Regions from separate parts of the Falseniella ignava genome, predicted to be linked through region 2. Evidence: a T-box and tRNA genes for the amino acid it is inferred to sense, from the RefSeq annotation. Region 2 holds a T-box; the other regions hold tRNA genes.
What was found. A T-box is a leader RNA that pairs with one kind of tRNA and senses whether it is charged. The one in region 2 lies ahead of argS (arginine--tRNA ligase), so its partner is inferred to be a tRNA-Arg.
Positions count from the first base shown of each region.

Region 1: it encodes a tRNA-Arg, which carries the amino acid that the T-box ahead of argS (arginine--tRNA ligase) is inferred to sense. The anticodon was not compared.
Region 3: it encodes a tRNA-Arg, which carries the amino acid that the T-box ahead of argS (arginine--tRNA ligase) is inferred to sense. The anticodon was not compared.

Region 1 covers NZ_PKHE01000024.1:11,135-17,265, forward strand. Annotated here, with positions in the region: gene treC (alpha,alpha-phosphotrehalase) at 1-1,337, opposite strand, end outside; partial or broken gene treP (PTS system trehalose-specific EIIBC component) at 1,445-2,887, opposite strand; tRNA gene CYJ57_RS07110 (tRNA-Arg) at 3,028-3,100, opposite strand; gene CYJ57_RS07115 (chromate transporter) at 3,119-3,685, opposite strand; gene CYJ57_RS07120 (chromate transporter) at 3,689-4,264, opposite strand; gene CYJ57_RS07125 (DUF2079 domain-containing protein) at 4,279-6,131, opposite strand, start outside.
Region 2 covers NZ_PKHE01000003.1:10,704-16,834, reverse strand. Annotated here, with positions in the region: gene nox (H2O-forming NADH oxidase) at 57-1,391, opposite strand; gene CYJ57_RS01680 (acetate/propionate family kinase) at 1,573-2,760, opposite strand; gene argS (arginine--tRNA ligase) at 2,921-4,612, opposite strand; T-box leader at 4,665-4,876, opposite strand; gene arcA (arginine deiminase) at 4,955-6,131, opposite strand, start outside.
Region 3 covers NZ_PKHE01000006.1:43,898-50,028, forward strand. Annotated here, with positions in the region: gene miaA (tRNA (adenosine(37)-N6)-dimethylallyltransferase MiaA) at 1-756, shown strand, start outside; gene hflX (GTPase HflX) at 767-2,005, shown strand; gene def (peptide deformylase) at 2,005-2,571, shown strand; gene CYJ57_RS03490 (thymidylate synthase) at 2,585-3,538, shown strand; tRNA gene CYJ57_RS03495 (tRNA-Arg) at 3,615-3,688, shown strand; gene CYJ57_RS03500 (LLM class flavin-dependent oxidoreductase) at 3,774-4,787, opposite strand; gene lplA (lipoate--protein ligase) at 4,780-5,835, opposite strand; gene CYJ57_RS03510 (SIR2 family NAD-dependent protein deacylase) at 5,835-6,131, opposite strand, start outside.

The DNA.
Region 1 (6,131 bases), on a different contig from region 2:
GCGTTAACGGATGGATAATTATCCGCCACCGCTAACCATGGAGTCCCTGTGGTAAATCCACCATGTGGTTGATCATTCCATTGAAATGGTGTTCGTGAATTATCCCGTGATTTCGACTGAATAATTTCCATTGCTTCCTTTTCACTGATGCCGCGCTCTAATAAGATGTGATAATAATTGAGTGTCTCCACATCTCGATATTGATCAATGGTCGTGTAATTAGGGTTGGTCATCCCAATTTCTTCCCCTTGATAGATGTATGGTGTGCCGCGCATCAATTGAATCGTCTGAGCCAACATCGTCGCTGTCTCGTACGGATATTTTTCAACATCACCAAAGCGGCTGTTCGAACGCGGTTGGTCATGGTTATTTAGGAATAATGCATTCCAACCTCGACCTTCAGACATTCCTACTTGCCAATGGTCCATAATTTGCTTGAAAGCAGCAAAATCAACCGGTGCTTTCGACCATTTATCACCGTGCGCATAATCGACCTTCAGATGATGGAAGCTAAAAATCATCGATAATTCATCCCGTTCTGGCTGAGTATATTGAAGGCCATTTTCAACGGTTGTCGATGACATCTCACCCACCGTAATAATATTATCATAGCGACCAAATGTCTCATGAGCTAACTCCTTCACCCATTCATGGACAATCGGCGTATCCGTGTAGAGTGCTTTTTCTTGGCTTGACCCTGGCTCGTCACTATCCACAAAATCCATCTTACCGATGACATTTAACACGTCGAAGCGAAACCCTGTAACACCTCGTTCTAACCAAAAATTCACGACATTGAATAATTCGCGTCGAACGTTCGGATTATGCCAGTTTAAATCAGCTTGTTGCTTGGCATAAAGATGTAAATAATATAGGTCGGTATCACCAAATTTCTCCCAAGCAGGGCCACCAAATTTAGACTCCCAATTGGTTGGTAGTGATCCGTCCGCTTTCGCCGGTTTTAAATAAAAGAAATCTTGATAGTATGGATCACCCGCTAACGCTTTCTGAAACCACTCGTGCTCTGTCGAGCAATGATTTAGCACCATATCGAGCATAATGCCCATTTCTCGCTCTTTAGCTGCTTCAATTAATTGATCGACATCCGCCATTGTTCCGTAGAGAGGATCCACGGCCGTATAATCACTGACATCGTAGCCATTATCATACTGTGGTGATGGATATATCGGACTTAACCAAACCATATCCACGCCTAATTCTTTCAGATAATCGATTTTCTCAGTAATACCGGGTATATCTCCCGTCCCTGACCCCGTCGTGTCATTAAAAGATTTAGGATAGATTTGATAGATCGTCATTGTTTCTTTATTAAACATAATTACTCCTTTGTAATAAAACAATTGAAAAACTGCTAACGTCATTACAACAAACGTAACGAGGTTAGCAGTGACAAACGTTAATTCATGAATTATTTATTGAAGAATGGAATATTTAATTCAATTCCTTTATCCGTTAAGAAATTAATTCGTTTGAACGTTAAAGTAAGAACGAATGGAACTACAATCGCAACAGCCATTGCTACAAAGAACATTCCCATTGAATCAATGTGGATTACTAAGAAACCTGGTAATCCCCCAACTCCAATCGAATTCGATTGAATATTGAACGTTGTAGAAATTAAACCAGCCGTTGCACTACCAATCATGGCCGCAATAAATGGGTATACGTATTTTAAAGTCACCCCGAACATCGCTGGCTCGGTAACACCTAGGTAAGCGGAAATCGCTGAAGGTAAAGTAATTTGACTTTCCTCCGCATCGTGACGCGTCATCCACCATACCGCTAATACAGCTGAACCTTGTGCGATATTGGATAAAGCAATCATCGGCCATAGACCGGTAGTTCCTGTATCTGCAATCAATTGACTGTCGATTGCATTGGTCATATGGTGTAATCCGGTAATCACTAATGGTGAGTAGAATCCGCCGAATATTGCACCAAATAACCAAGAAAGTGGACCATTTAATCCCGCTAAGACGACTTTCGAAATTAAATCACCTAGCCACCAACCAATTGGACCTAAAATCGTATGCGCTAAAATAACGGCTGGTAAAAGTGATAAGAATGGTACTAAGATCATCGATAAGTATTCTGGAACGACTTTACGCCAAAATCGCTCTAAATAACTTAAAGCGAGTCCTGCGAACATTGCCGGAAGAACTTGAGCTTGATAACCAATCATATCAATACTGAATGAACCAAAATTCCATTGTGGAACCTCGCCGCTAGCTAAAGCTCCTGCGGCGCCATAGGCATTCAATAATTGAGGCGAAACTAATGTAATCCCCAATACAATCCCTAAAATTTGAGTCGTTCCGAGTTTACGCGTTACTGACCAAGTAATGCCTACTGGTAAGAAGTGGAAAATCGCTTCACCTGGTAACCATAAGAAGTGGTTCACCCCATTCCAAAATGGTGAAACGGCGACAATTGTTTGATTACCTAATGCTGAGAATTCTACCCCTTCAAGAATATTACGAAAACCTAAAATAAGTCCACCCACGATAATTGCTGGGATGATTGGTGCGAAAACTTCAGCTAAGAACGTCATAATACGTTGCCACCAAGCTTGATTTACCTCAGCAGCCGCTTTGACGTCTTCTTTAGTACTTGTCGTCACGTTCGAGAATTTTGCAAACTCCTCGTAGAACTTCGAAACCTCATTCCCAATAATAACTTGGAACTGTCCTGCTTGAGTGAACGTTCCTTTTACAGATGGGAGTGCTTCAATTGCTTCTACATTTGCCTTGTTGTTATCAGCTAAGGCGAATCGCAAGCGTGTCGCACAGTGCGTCACAGCATTGATATTCTCATCACCACCGACCAAACGAAGTAGCTCTTGCGCATCTTGTTTAAAATCTGCCATCATACAACCTCCTAATTATAATATTTTGTTACACAAAAACTATAGCATGATTAAAAGGTTGCTTCAAGAAATACGCTTACATAGTAATTGTAAAAAGAGAAAGCCTATCGGCTCTCTCAGAAAAATTGCATTTGATGATACACGCCAAGAAGGACTTGAACCTTCATCGATCGCTTAGGAGGCGATTGCTCTCTCCTGTTGAGCTATTGGCGCAAGTATACTTCATTATAATTATACAATAAATGAAAATATAATGAAACCCGCGATACCAGAGCCAATAATTATCCGGATTGGATTTATCTCGTACTTACGAATTAATCCTAGAGAAATTACAAAGATAATAAATGAAATTACATTAAAATCAGACAATACCACCGGGAAAGTTGTAGTCCCGAAAAAAGCAGTTAAAATAATTGTTAATCCGGCTGAAGCAATCAATGCCACCACAGCAGGACTCATGCTTGCCACAACATCTTGAACTAGATTGACTTCTTGAAATTTAAAGAAAATATAGGCCAGTAATATTACAATAATCATGGAAGGTAAAACAATCCCTAGAGTTGCTACAATCCCTCCAGGTACCCCTAAAAGTTGATTACCGACAAAAGTTGCCGCATTAATCGCAATCGGACCCGGCGTCATCTCAGAAATAGTTAATACATCAATAAATTGTTGTGGCGTCATCCAACCCAATTCTTGTACGATCAACCGATCAATCATTGGTAAAACTGCATACCCTCCACCAAAGCTAAGTAAGCCAATCTGAAAGAAAACCCAAATTAATTTTAAATATAACATGCTTTATTCACGCTCCTGACGCTTTAATTGGTATAAAGAATACACAATACCTACGACGACTGAAAAGGCCAATAGCCAGATCACATTAATACGAAAACCAATCGCAGCTACTAAAGCGATAATCATTACGGTGATATGTACTTTATCACCGGTTTTTATAATACGTTGTGCCATATCATACACAACACTAAAGATAATGGCTGCAATCCCCGCTTGCATCCCTTTCATCACATTCGCAACATAGAAATTATCACGGATAAACAAATAAATATATGTTGCGATCGTCATAATCATTAGCGGGGGTATAACGGTCCCCGCAGTCGCAACCAAAGCCCCTAACAATCCACACATCCGGTAGCCTAAAATAATCGATGTATTAACAGCTACAGGACCAGGCGCCGACTGTCCGATTGAAATCAGCCTTAATATTTCATCTTGATCGATCCAACCTAGCTCTTTACTAAAACGTTCTTTCATTAATGGAACGATAACATACCCTCCCCCAAAAGTGAACATACTAATATAAAAAGTTGAGGTAAATAACGTCCATAACATGGATTGTTTTGTCTTTTGCGACATTTTATCTCTCCTAACTATTCTCTTCCAAAAATCAGCATCTCCCGATTAATGGGGCTAATCATTTTAAATCCTTGTTCTAAATATAACTCAACCACTTCCCATTCCGCCATCTCACCTTGATACCAGTGACGAGGAATTACAATATAATCAACCGCTGGATCATATTCTTGCTGATGATGATAGAATAAATCATAAACGTAAGGATGGTCTGCTAATTCAACTGTTGAATTTGAATTTGTTAAAATAACTGCCTCTTTATCCAATGAACGTAGCTCTTGACGTATCTTCTGAAAATGTAGTTTATTTTGAGCATAATCAGTAAAACGATAAGATTGAGGCCAGTAATTCGTCATCGTAAAGGCATAAGATGCTCCAAAAGCGAGTGTTAATAACCATCGAATAACATGATGCTTCCTTTGAAATTGTTGTGATAATACATCAACTCCTAAAATAAGCATCCAAAGTATTAACGTAAAGCTTCCATATGCATATTGTTTACCTAAATCAATTTGATACGGATAATCACTTAATAAGTTGATAACGAGCAAAGGTAGTAATAATAAATAAGTTGTCCAATTCATTTGTATAAAAATCATTCCTACCGTTGAAATCACAACGATTATCAGAAAAATAATTTTCGTCGGCTTCATTAAATTATGCAGGGTAAACGAAGGATTCATCAATGCATTTTTTACGACCGCTCCAAGTCCTGATTGTTCCGGTAACATAAAGTTTTTGAAGCGTGACGTCATCGCACCGTCCCCATACTGATTCAACCAAAGTATGCATCCTGAAAAATAAATAATCGGCCATAAAATCATAACATAAATTAAAATCCGTCGAAAACTTCGTGAGAACTCAAATTTATCTTGCAATATAAAATAGAGTCCCAAGCTTAACACATAAATCATCGCATCTTCTTTAACACCTAAAGTAAGTAAGGTAAAGAGCAAAACTCCCCATCTTTTTTGTGAGATTACGCAATAAATTAACGACAGTAGTAACGGCGGAAGTAATGCATTTTCATGAAAGTCATAGAGATGCCCTGTTAACATTCCGGGTAATACGATATACAACGCAAGCAATAAAAAACGAGTGGTTTGTTTGAATTCAAATTGTTTTAAAATTAAATATAAAGGAATTAACCCCAACAACGTTAGCACTACTTGCATTAAGTTTAAGGTTTCCGGTCTTGGAAACATCGCAAATATCGGTGCTAATAAATATAATGTGGGTGAGACATGCACTTTAAAGTGGCTGAGTAACCCATCACGTTCTAATGTCGTAACTGGACCGGCGCCTCGGACTATGTTATGAAACATTTGGGTAAAAATACCCATATCATAATTAAACGAAGACACCATAAAAATACGTAATAATAAAATACCACTTACAAAACACAAAATAAAAGTTAGCAGTAATACGGTAATGTATTTAAACCTTTTTAAAGAAATTCGTTGCGCAAATAACAAAGTCAGCACTGTGCTCACAAAAATAATAAGCCACATTGAAAATGAAAAATATAGCTGCTTGGACAAATTGAAAGTAAATACTGAATGTTCTGAGTGCCATCCAATGATAACTAGTTTAATGATTGTTTCGACGATTAAACAACCATATAATAAATAATCATATTTATAATTTGAGCTACGTGATAAATAAAAGTGAATTAAGAATGGAAGTAAAAAAATAAGGTAGCCGATTAAAATTGCTGGCTCAAAAATAAATACAATCAACACATTAAAAATAACAAACATCAGAAAACTAAACAAAGAAAATGATCCTGAAGGCCAAACTCGTTCGACACGATAAGCAATAAAACCCCCGATTAGTATAATAAGTACGAACGAAGAGGTTGAAAAAGCAG
Region 2 (6,131 bases):
TAACCTCCTCATAAAAATAGGAATCAAACAACCGCCGTTGTCTGATTCCTGATTTTTTATTCTGCTTTTAATGCAGCTACTGTCATATAATTGTATGGTTGGTTAAAATGCGGTAAGAAGAAAATATCAAGTAATGATAATTTATCAATCGTAAGTTCTTCTTGAATTGCTAGTGAGAACATATGAATTGCCATTGACACATCATATTCAGATGCTAACTGTGCACCTAAAAGTCGTCGTGTAGCACGGTCATAAGTGAGTCTGATTTTCACCGTATAATTTTCTGGGATAAAGTTAGGGAATTGTAAATCCTCATAATCAACGTATGCCACATCGATACCGGCTTCTTTAGCTGCTTTCACACTTAAACCTGTTGAAACCATCTTAAAGTCATAGATACAAATTCCATTCGAACCTTGAATTCCAGCACCTTCAAGGTGAGTACCGCCAATATTATGAGCCGCGACAATACCTGAACGAACGGCATTAGAAGCTAGCGCAATATAACTATCTGATTGTAACGCATTGGAGTAGTTATTGGCACAGTCTCCAATAGCATAGACGTTATCATCGCTTGTTTTGAAAGTACGATCTACTAAATAAGCACCATTATCGAACGTCTTCAAGTGGTCTCCCGCGAGAGAAGCATTTGGAATAAACCCAATTGAATTTACCACTAAATCTACTGAATACTCGCCACGGTTCGTCTTTAATCCACAAACATGGCCATCTTCATTCCCTATATATTCTTCTGCCCACTCATCTGTTCGTACATCGATGCCGTGATCTTTTAGATTTTGGTCCATTAAACGTGCAAATTCTGGGTCATAATAATTTGATAAGGTTGTAGAAGCTGCATCAAATAAAGTTACTTTTTTGCCACGGCGTTGCATCGCTTCAGCAATTTCAACACCAATGTATCCTGCACCAATTACAGCAACGGATTCAACTGCTGGGTCTTGCAATGCATGGTCAAGCGCTTGTCCTTCTTGGAATAATTTTAAGAAGTAAAGTCCTTTTAAGTCATTACCAGGAATTTTTGGCATGATTGGAAGTGAGCCTGTGGCGAGAATCAATTTATCATAGTCAAATACATGCACTTCACCCGATTGATCGGTCGCGTAAACTTGTTGCTGTTCGTAATCTACACGATCAACCGTTGTTTCCAAATAAATTTGAGCACCCTTTGCTTTAAAGTCTTCTTCTTTAGCATAGAATAACTTATCATACCCATCAATTTGTCTTCCAACCCACAATGCCGTCCCACATCCTAAGTAACTTAAGTTTGAGTTACGGTCAATCATCACTAAATCAATTCCTTCGTATTGATCCAACAAGGTATTAGCAGCAGCAATCCCCGCGTGATTTGTTCCAATTAATACAACTTTCATCCGTTGCACCATCCTTTATTTTGTATTTATTTTTCAATTTTTCAAAACTAAACTTATTATAACCACTTGTGAACATTTTATCAATCAAAACCATTATTCTATTAAACATAAAAACCAGGTATTTTCATTTATGAAAATACCTGGTTCACAAAAATAATTAAATTTGACTATTTTTATATGATTATTTTAAACGCTCAACATCGCGAGCAATTTCACGTTCTTCGTCTGTTGGAATATTAATAACGGTAATTTTTGATCCATCTTTAGAAATAATCGCTTCATCGCGTGTATTATTCTTTTCAGTATCAAGTTCACAACCGAACCATGAGATTCCCTCAATAATTGCCTCACGCGTTTCTTTTGAGTTTTCTCCGATACCTGCTGTAAAGACAATAATGTCTACTCCATTCATTACAGCAATGTATTGTCCGATATATTTTTGAACACGGCTATTGAACATATCTAACGCTAATTGCGCACGTTCATTTCCTGCTTCAGCCGCTTCTTCCACGTCACGCATATCACTCGATACACCTGATACACCTAGGGTTCCTGATTTTTTGTTGAAGATATCAATCATTTCGCTAACTTCTTTAATACCTAATTTATTCATTAGGAAAGGAATTAGAGATGCATCGATGTCCCCAGTACGTGTTCCCATCTGAAGACCTGCTAATGGAGTGAATCCCATTGATGTATCGACTGATTTACCACCATCTACCGCTGTAATTGAAGCGCCATTACCTAAATGGCAAGTAATAATCTTTAAGTCTTTAATATCTTTACCAACGATTTCAGCGGCACGGTTTGCTACATATTTATGTGATGTTCCGTGAGCACCGTATTTACGTGCTTTAAAGTCAGTATAGTATTCGTATGGTAAGCTGTATAGATAGTTAACAGGTGGCATTGACGTATGGAATGAAGTATCAAAAACTGCTACCATTTTTGCATTTGGTAATTTTTCTTGCATTGCACGAATTACAACTGCTTCTGCCGGGTTATGAAGTGGTGCAAATTCAGATAAATCTTCGATATGTTGAACGACTTGTTCATCAATCACTGTTGATTCTTTGAAGATTTCTCCCCCTGCAACAACACGGTGACCAACACCGTCAATTTCATCAAGGCTATCAATCACTTTATGCTCTTCTAATTGAGAAAGTAATAAATCAATGGCTACACCATGATCTGGAATATCTTGAACGAGTTCTACTTTTTCCCCATCTCCATATTTTAATGTAAAGACAGAATCTTCAATTCCAATTCGCTCTACGAGCCCTTTCGCAATGACATGCTCAGATGGCATATCATAAAGTTGATACTTAAGACTTGAACTTCCTGCATTAATTGCAAATGTTTTTGACATTTAGAATCTCCTATCTATTTTGTTTTCTTACGATATTTGTCAGCTGCGGCTTCGAATATCATTTATGACACTACCATACGATAACGTCATAGCTAAGTTTATTATACTTTAATTCATCTGAAAATGCTATGCTTCATTCTAATCTGATAAACTTATATGATTACATTCTCTCCGGTGCAGCTACCCCAAGCAATGAGAGTCCATCCTTAATTACAGTAGCTACAGCGTTCAATAAAGCCATCCGCGCATTCAATTCTTCATCATCATTTAAGATACGAACATTGGCATAATAGCGATTGAAAAGTTGTGCCAACTGGATAACATATTTTGAAATAATTGAAGGCTCATAGCGTTCTGCTGCACGAACAATGGTAGATGGATAAGCTTGCAATTTCTTCACGAGTTCCCAACTATAGTCATCTGTTAATGATAGCGCTGCAGTCAAATCAATGTTTTGTTCATAACGGCTTAAAATACTATGAATTCTCGCATGAGTATATTGAACATAGGGCCCAGTCTCACCTTCAAACTGAACAACTTCTTCTAATTCAAAGTCAAAGTTATTCGTACGATCGTTTTTCAAATCATGAAAGACGACGGCTCCAACACCGACTTGGTGCGCTACCTCTTCTTTATTTGGTAAATCAGGGTTTTTCGCTTCAATTTGTTCGCTAGCTAATCGAATCGCTTCATTTAAAACTTCTTCAAGTAGAATAATTTTTCCTTTACGGGTTGAAAGTTTTTTACCTCCGACTGTAATTAAGCCAAATGGGATGTGGTGCATTGACTGTGCCCAATCATTGCCCATTTTTTCAAGTACAGCTTTTAACTGCTTAAAGTGATTCGATTGTTCATTACCAACCACATACAAGCTTTGATCGAAATGATATGTGCGATGGCGGTAGTACGCTGTTGCCAAATCTCGCGTAATATATAGTGTCGCCCCATCAGATTTTTTAATTAATGCCGGCGGTAAATCACACTCATCTAGACGTACGATTAAAGACCCTTGGTCAATTTCGGATAATCCTTTTTCTTCTAGCATGTCTACAATCTCGTCCATTTTATCATTATAAAATGATTCGCCCGTATAATGGTCAAAATGAACATTCAACATCTTATAAACTTTATCAAATTCTTTTAATGACTCATCTTTAAACCAAGTCCAAAGTTGAATCATCTCAGGATCATGCTCTTCTAAACGTTTAAAAGCAGCGCGACCTTCGTCATCTAAACTTGGGTCTTCTTCAGCACGTTCATGGAATTCAACATATAATTTAACGAGCTCATTCACTGGGTCTGCTTTTACTTTCGCTTCATCTCCCCATTTCTGATAAGCCACAATCAACTTACCAAATTGCGTTCCCCAATCACCCAAGTGGTTAATATTAATTGTATGATAATTTATTTTCTTTAAGATTAAAGACAATGCATTCCCAATAACAGTCGATCTCAAATGCCCCATTGACATAGGTTTGGCAATATTTGGTGAGGACATATCGATGGTGACATTTTTTCCTTGACCAATATCTAATGAACCATAATTTTCACCGGCTTGATTGACCTCTTTAATAATTTGATCGGATATCTTTTGTCGATCTAATTTGAAGTTAATATAAGGTCCTACCGATGCAACTTGCGAAAATGCTGTTGTATCGATTTGTTCGACTAATTCTTCAGCAATCAGATTCGGTGCTTTACGAAAAGCTTTGGCTAATGTGAAGACTGGAAAAGCTAAGTCTCCATGTTCGGTATTATTAGGTACTTCGATAAGTGCTTCAACTTGTTCATAAGATAAATGTTCATGTAATATGGCGTGAAGCTCTTTGGCGATTATTTCTCGTTGATTCATACTCTTTCTCCTATCATATATTTAATAAATAAAAAGCCTCCAAGACACAGGTCTTAGAGGCGAATTTAAAATCCACGGTACCACTCTAATTAATTGTAAAAACAATCAACTTTCTCATGTTAACGGTATGAAACCGGCTTAAGCTCAATCATTCGCTTAAGCGATATAAGAAGTGCGCTTCATTTATACCTCTTGCTTGGCTCTCAACTACCCAAGTCGCTGTATCTAAAAGTATATAAACTACTCTCTTCTCATCTTTAAACTATAGTCTAATTATAACATGAATGTATTTGATATTTCAATCACGGAACAGCGTTCTCTTAAGTTAAAAAATAAACGGATTTATATATCGTCACGGATTAATGGCATTGACATACAACGTGGGCCACCACGACCTCGGACCAATTCACTGCCTTTAATTTTAACAAGTCGAATTCCATGATCTTCAAGTAACTGATTCGTTATCGTGTTCCGGTCATAGACAACGACAACCCCTGGCGCAATCGCTAACGTATTGGACCCATCATTCCACTGTTCTCGAGCCGCATCAACAATATCGCCACCACCACAAGAAATTAAAGTTACTTTTTCCAATCTAAGTGCCTTTGCGAGGACATTATCCAGCTTCGTAGAATCTTGCTCATCAATTATGACCGAACCATCTCCAGCATCAACAATTGAAACCACTCTAAGTCCAGCATTAATTTCTGGGTGAATGGTGAACTTGTCATAATCAACCATCGTAAAGACTGTATCTAAATGCATAAATTTACGATTTTCTCCAATTAAAAATGCTAACACTTGCTTAAACTGCCCTTGTTCAAAAAGACGACGTGCAAGCAATTCAATTGAACGTGAATCTGTTCGTTGAGAGATTCCGACCGCAACGACCTCCGGCGATAGAACTAAAATATCTCCACCTTCAATATCCGTTTCATCATCACGGTAGTAGTAGCGTCTGACTTGGTTGGCATAGGCAGGATGGTATCTAAAAATATAATCACCGTAAATCGTCTCACGATTGCGCGTCACTTCATGCATATGGTTAATAGCAACACCATGACCAAGCAACGCAAAAGGATCTCGCGTAAAATAAAGACTTGGCATCGGATCAACTAATAATGGATAATCACTTTCAATCAAATCAGCGAGTGAGTCGTGATGTGACATATCAATCTCATTTTTTCGATAGCCTTCCATTGTCTTCAAAATCATGTCATAAGTTGACATCGATAATAAATTTTGGCGCACTTGAGCTCTGAGGGTTTCGGATACAATCCCCGATTCATCCAACCACTCATCGATAAACTGCGCTTTTACATTTGCTGCATCAATCGCTTCTGATACTAAATCTTCAAGATAGACTACCTCTACCCCTTCTTCACGTAAAACTTGAGCAAAGTAGTCATGCTCTTTTTGAGCTTCTTCTAAAAAAGGAATATCATCAAAAAGTAATCTTCCTAAATAATCCGGCATTAAATTATTGAGTTCTTTGCCTGGACGATGCAAAATTACTTTT
Region 3 (6,131 bases), on a different contig from region 2:
CCGCACCACTTACTGAGCGTATTAACGGTGGATCGTCCCTATTCGGTGGATCAATTTAAGCAAGATGCAACGCAAGCTATCTTAGATATTGCAGACCGTGGGAAGCTTCCAATTATTGTTGGCGGCTCTGGGCTATATTTAGAGGGGTTGTTATATAATTTAGAATTTGGGTATGCTAATAGTCATGATGCTTCTCTTCGTCTGTCACTCCAAGAAAAAGCGGATGCGATTGGAAATTATGCGCTTTGGTGTGAATTAAAACAACTAGATCCCGTCGCCGCCGAAAAGATTCCTTATCAAAATGTTCGCCGAACCATTCGCGCTTTAGAAATGATTCAATTGACGGGAGAATTATTCTCTAATCAAATGAATCATCAATCCAAACCTTCTGTATTTAATGAACGACTTTTTATTTTGAATCGCGAACGTTCAAAATTATACGACCGTATTAATCAACGTGTACATATGATGGATGAAATGGGACTAGAAGCAGAAGCAAGTTGGCTCTATGAACAAGCAAAAGGTCAGGATTGGCAGAGTCTTAAGGGTATTGGTTATAAAGAATGGATTCCTTATTTTGAAGATCAAATAACAAAGGCTGAAGTGATTGAACAAATTCAACAAAATTCTAGACGCTACGCGAAACGACAACTCACGTGGTTTAGAAATCGGATGAAAGCACCTTATTGGATTGATCTTGATAAACCGGATGCCACAGAATATGTTATATCGGAAATTAGACAACTCCGATCATAGAAAGGGTATTATGATTGAAAATCAAATTCGCCCAGAGCGAGTCTTAATTGTGGGGATTCAGACAGAAGAGATGTCTGACCAAAAGTTTCAAATGAACTTCGATGAAATGTTAGATTTAACAAGAACAGCCCAAGGTAATCCAGTTGCACAAATTACGCAAAAATTAGATCGATTGCATCCTAAATCAGCGGTCGGGCAAGGAAAACTTGAAGAAATTAAGGCGTTAATTGAAGTCGAAGAGATTGATTTAGTGATTTTCTTAAATCGATTGAGTCCTTCAATCAATCAATATTTAGAAAAAGAATTACAAATCAAAGTCATAGATCGGGTTCAATTAATTTTAGATATCTTTGCGCAACGCGCTCGTACCCAAGCTGGGCAACTGCAAGTAAAGTTAGCCCAATACGAATATTTACTCCCTCGTATTGTTGGACAAGGATTGAGCCTCTCGAGATTAGGGGCTGGCATTGGAACGCGAGGACCGGGGGAAACGAAATTAGAAACTGACCGGCGTGTTATTCGTAAACAAATTAGCCAAATCAAAGCGCAATTAAAGGACTTAGCGAATCATCGAGAACGAGCACGGGAGCGCAGGCTCAATAGTCACGCCTTTAATATTGGTTTAGTAGGGTATACTAATGCTGGGAAATCAACGCTATTGAATCAATTAACAAAAAGCGGTGCTTATGTACAAGATCAATTGTTTGCCACACTCGACCCGCTCACTCGTCAATTTAGTATCAATAGTCATGATTTATTTACAATTACCGATACGGTTGGATTTATTGATGAGTTACCTACCGAACTAATTTATGCATTTAGATCTACCCTAGAAGAAATTCGTGATGTTGATTTGTTGATTCATGTGGTGGACAGTTCGAGTGAATCGCGATTAATGCATGAAGATACCGTAGATTCGTTACTAAAGACTTTAGATATGAGAAATATCCCCATGTTAACTGTCTATAATAAAGGGGATTTATTAAAAACACCTGATCAGCTTGTTTCATATCGCCAACCGAGCCTTATCATGTCAGCTTACCGGAGTCAAGATATTGAGAAGTTAAAGCAAATGATTTGGCAAGAAGCGATTGAACAATTTGAGCGATATGAAGAAATTGTTGAAAGCAGCGATGGCCAAAAACTTGCTAAACTAAGACGGACAACGCTCGTTGAATCCATCGATTTCGATGAAAAAAGACAACACTATATTGTCACAGGTTATGAAAGACAAGGAGATAATGAATAATGATTACGATGAAAGACTTTGTCCCAGAAAAGGATCCTATCTTACGAGAACACGCTCAAGAAGTTAGCTTTCCTTTATCAAAAGAGGACTATGAACTTGCAACCAAGATGCGTGAATTTTTAATCAATAGTCAAGACGAAGCAATGGCAGAAAAGTACCAACTCCGACCCGGAGTGGGTGTTGCTGCACCGCAAATTGGTCAAAGTAAACAAATTTTTGCAATTTATATTATGGACTATGACGAAGAAGGAAATCCAACCGAACCTAAGGTTGACCAAATTGTTATTAATCCCAAATTAATTAGTCATTCCATCGAAGAAGTAGCTTTAAAAGATGGTGAGGGATGTTTATCTGTCCGTCGCGCCGTTCCAGGCTATGTACCTAGACCGAAACGCGCGAAAATTAAATTTTACGATTTAGAAGGCAAGGAGCATGTTGTTAAATTACGTAATTATGAAGCGATTGTCTTCCAACATGAACTTGACCATCTGAAAGGGATTATGTTTTATGATCATATTAACCTAGATGCTCCATGGACGCATGCAGAAAATGTTACGATTATATAGGAGTTGATACGAGATGAAACAATATCAACAATGTCTACAACATATTATCGACCACGGTCAAATTGTCGACGACCGAACTGGCGTTGGGACGTTAAGCACCTTTGGTTATCAAATGCGTTATGACTTAACTGAAGGTTTCCCTATTGTTACAACGAAACGTGTTCCGATGCGGTTGGTCGTTTCAGAATTGTTATGGTTTTTAAAAGGCGATACGAATATTCGCTATTTGCTGGAACACGATAATCATATTTGGGATGAATGGGCATTTGAGCGATATGTCAACTCAAGTGAATACGAAGGACCGGATATGAAAGATTTTGGATTAAGAGCTTTAGAAGATGGCGCGTTTCACGAAGTGTACCAAGCTGAAATGAATAAGTTCCAACAATTAATCTTAAATGAAGATGCATTTGCTCAAAAATGGGGAGGTCTTGGGCCGGTTTATGGAAAGCAGTGGCGAGCATTTGAAGGAATTGATGCGCAAGGGCATCGCAGTGTAGTTGATCAAATCGAACAATTATTGATTCGACTTAGAAAGCAACCTCATTCCAGACGACATATTATTAGCGCATGGAATCCAAATCAAGTTGATTCAATGGCTTTACCTCCATGTCATACACTCTTTCAGTTTTATGTTTGCGACAACACATTAAGTTGTCAATTGTACCAGCGAAGTGTGGACTCTTTCCTTGGTTTACCATTTAATATTGCGAGTTATGCTTTACTGACTCACTTGATTGCGCGTGAAGTGGGGTTAGAAGTAGGTGAATTTATACATACATCAGGAGATTTGCACTTATATCGTAATCATTTAGAACAAGCTCAACAATTATTAGAACGAGAGCCGCGTTCACTTCCAACATTAGAAATCAAGGGTAACCGAACAATATTTGAGCTGGAACCTGAAGATATCCAATTGATAGGGTATGACCCGCATCCAACGATTAAAGCACCGATTGCTGTTTGATAGATATTTGTTAAACATAAAGATATTGGTCTTGACAATTTCTGAATTCATAGTATGATAAAGTAGTTGTCAGATTGGTCCAGTAGCTCAGCTGGATAGAGCACTCGCCTTCTAAGCGAGCGGTCGCAGGTTCGAATCCTGCCTGGATCGTAAAAGATTAGATGAGTATATTAATTAATCTAACATGCAAAAAGACGCCATGAACAGTTAGTCGTTCATGGCGTCTTTTGATGTATTAAATGTTATCAAATGCTTGAGCTAAAGATTTTAATCCGGCTTTTCGGTTTTCAATGCCTGGCATTAGTGGAATAACTAAAACTTCATCAGCATGCACCTGTTGCGCTTGCTCAAGTAACTGATCGCGTACTTGTTCAGCTGTGCCTACCACCATTCTTGATCGATTATTTTCGATACGCTGTTTTTCTTCATCGGAATAGGGGTACTGATTAGCCGTATCAATACTTGGATACGTTAGATGCTCGCTAAAATTATTCGTCCCTAATAACCATAAATCTAGTGCACGGCCAAACGCTTCTGCTTCTTCAGGAGTGTCGCCAATACAGGCAAAGACAGCAATGCTTATTTGAGCTTGCTCCATAAAACCAGATGGCTTGAAATTTGAGCGGTATACCTGACTGGCTTCTTGTGCTGTTTTAAGAGCATCTCGGTTTGCATAAGGGAAAAAACCATAACAATAGCCGATACCTAATTCTGCTGCCATGTTAGCAGAATCCACCGAGGTTGATAAAACCCACATGGTAGGAAGTTGATCAATTGCAGGATTGGCTTTAACTTCATGATGTCGGTGTTCTTCTGGAAAGTCATCAGCAATAAATCCTTGTAAATCTTGAATAGCCTCCTTATAATCTAAAAATCGTTTTTTAGTTTCATTAAGAGCATGATTTACAATACGTGTCCCTTTAGTATTGCCAATCCCTAGATCAACGCGTCCTGGGAATAAGCGCGAGAGAATTTTAAAATTCTCAGCAACTTTTAAAGGGGCATAATGGGGGAGCATGACACCCCCTGAACCAATGGAGATTGTTGAAGTGTGATTTAATAAATGCATCATAAGGACCTCAGGTGAGGAAGATAAAAAAGCTGGAACATTATGATGCTCTGCAACCCAAAAACGATGATAGCCTAGTTGTTCTGCGCATTGCGCCAAGGATACGGTATTATTGAGTGCTTGGGTTGGCGTTTCGTGTTCATCGATTTGAGCATAATCAAGTACACTTAATTTAATCACAGTTTTCCTCCTTTGGAATGTTGAGCAATAGATTGATAAAAGTCTCATTATCTATGCGGCTAATATAACTTGATAAGTCGATGTTCTCTAACACAGCTAGAAGATCTGATTGCTTCAGGCGCGTATCTCTAAGCAGTTCTTCAAGCTCTTGAATCGATTTGATTGAGAAGAAATCTCCGCTTATCTGAATATCATAGATTTTTGCATTTTGAATAGAAAGACCAATATGTAGTGTACCGACACCTTCAATTCTTTCATTAACTTGATAGTCAAAGTTTTTAAATCGGCCATAATTCCAGTCCCAATTATTATAGGTTTTTGCTGCAATTTCATCGATGGCTTTCCAGTCTTTTTCACTTAGAACATAGCGTTTAGCTTGTTCTAAATTATCTACTTGCAATAATTCCCTTAACAAGTAGTCCGTAAGCTCCCAAACGTCGATATTTTGATCTTCCTCGCGTAAGGCTTGTCGAAGTGACCCAACCCGAGCTCGAACGGACTTTATACCGTGAGATGATATTTTTTTGTAATTTGGTGTGAGCACGGCTTCCATTGTCTCAAAGTCAGGGTCTAGTAGTAAAGAGTATCCAGCGTAAATTCGACCGTGGACAATGGTCATCGCTGCACCTGAAATCTTTTGACCATTTAAAGTTAGGTCATTTCGGCCTTTTTGTTCAATATTTTTGACACCGAGTTTCTCTAGCGCTCGAATAACTGGCTCATAGAGTTTGGCATAATTACCAAAAACATCGGAGTGGTTTTCACTATCAAGTAAAAAACAAAAACTCATATTTTTATCATCGAGGTAGATCGCGCCACCACCCGTCTCACGTCTTACTAAATCCATTTTATGTTCTTCTAGATAAGGAAGGTTAACTTCTTCATAAGCGTTTTGAAACAGTCCAATTTGGACAGAGGGTTTAGGCATATATGGAAATACAATATCGTCATCTAAAAATAAATGATCACGTGCGTATGATTGGATCGCCATCAATAAACCTTGATTATAGATCCATTCGCCGTTTCGAATAGGTTCAATTAAATACATTACGCTCTCCGTTCTTTAGCTATTTGATTAAATAAAGTGTAAATATCTTCGGTAATGCGGACAGATTGAGGTAGAACCTCAGGTGGGATACGATAACGTTTTTGATTCATGGTAACATATAGCGCATTTGGATTATTCGCGGTCATCTCTTGGAACGGTTCGCGAATAAACTGAGGTGTGGTATGCCCGACCCCTATTTCTAAAAATAGAATCTTTTTACCATCGTGTTGTTGCAAGAAATCTGTATAAGCTGCTTCTTGCTCATGCCAATAATCGTCTTCTACCATTCCTCGAAT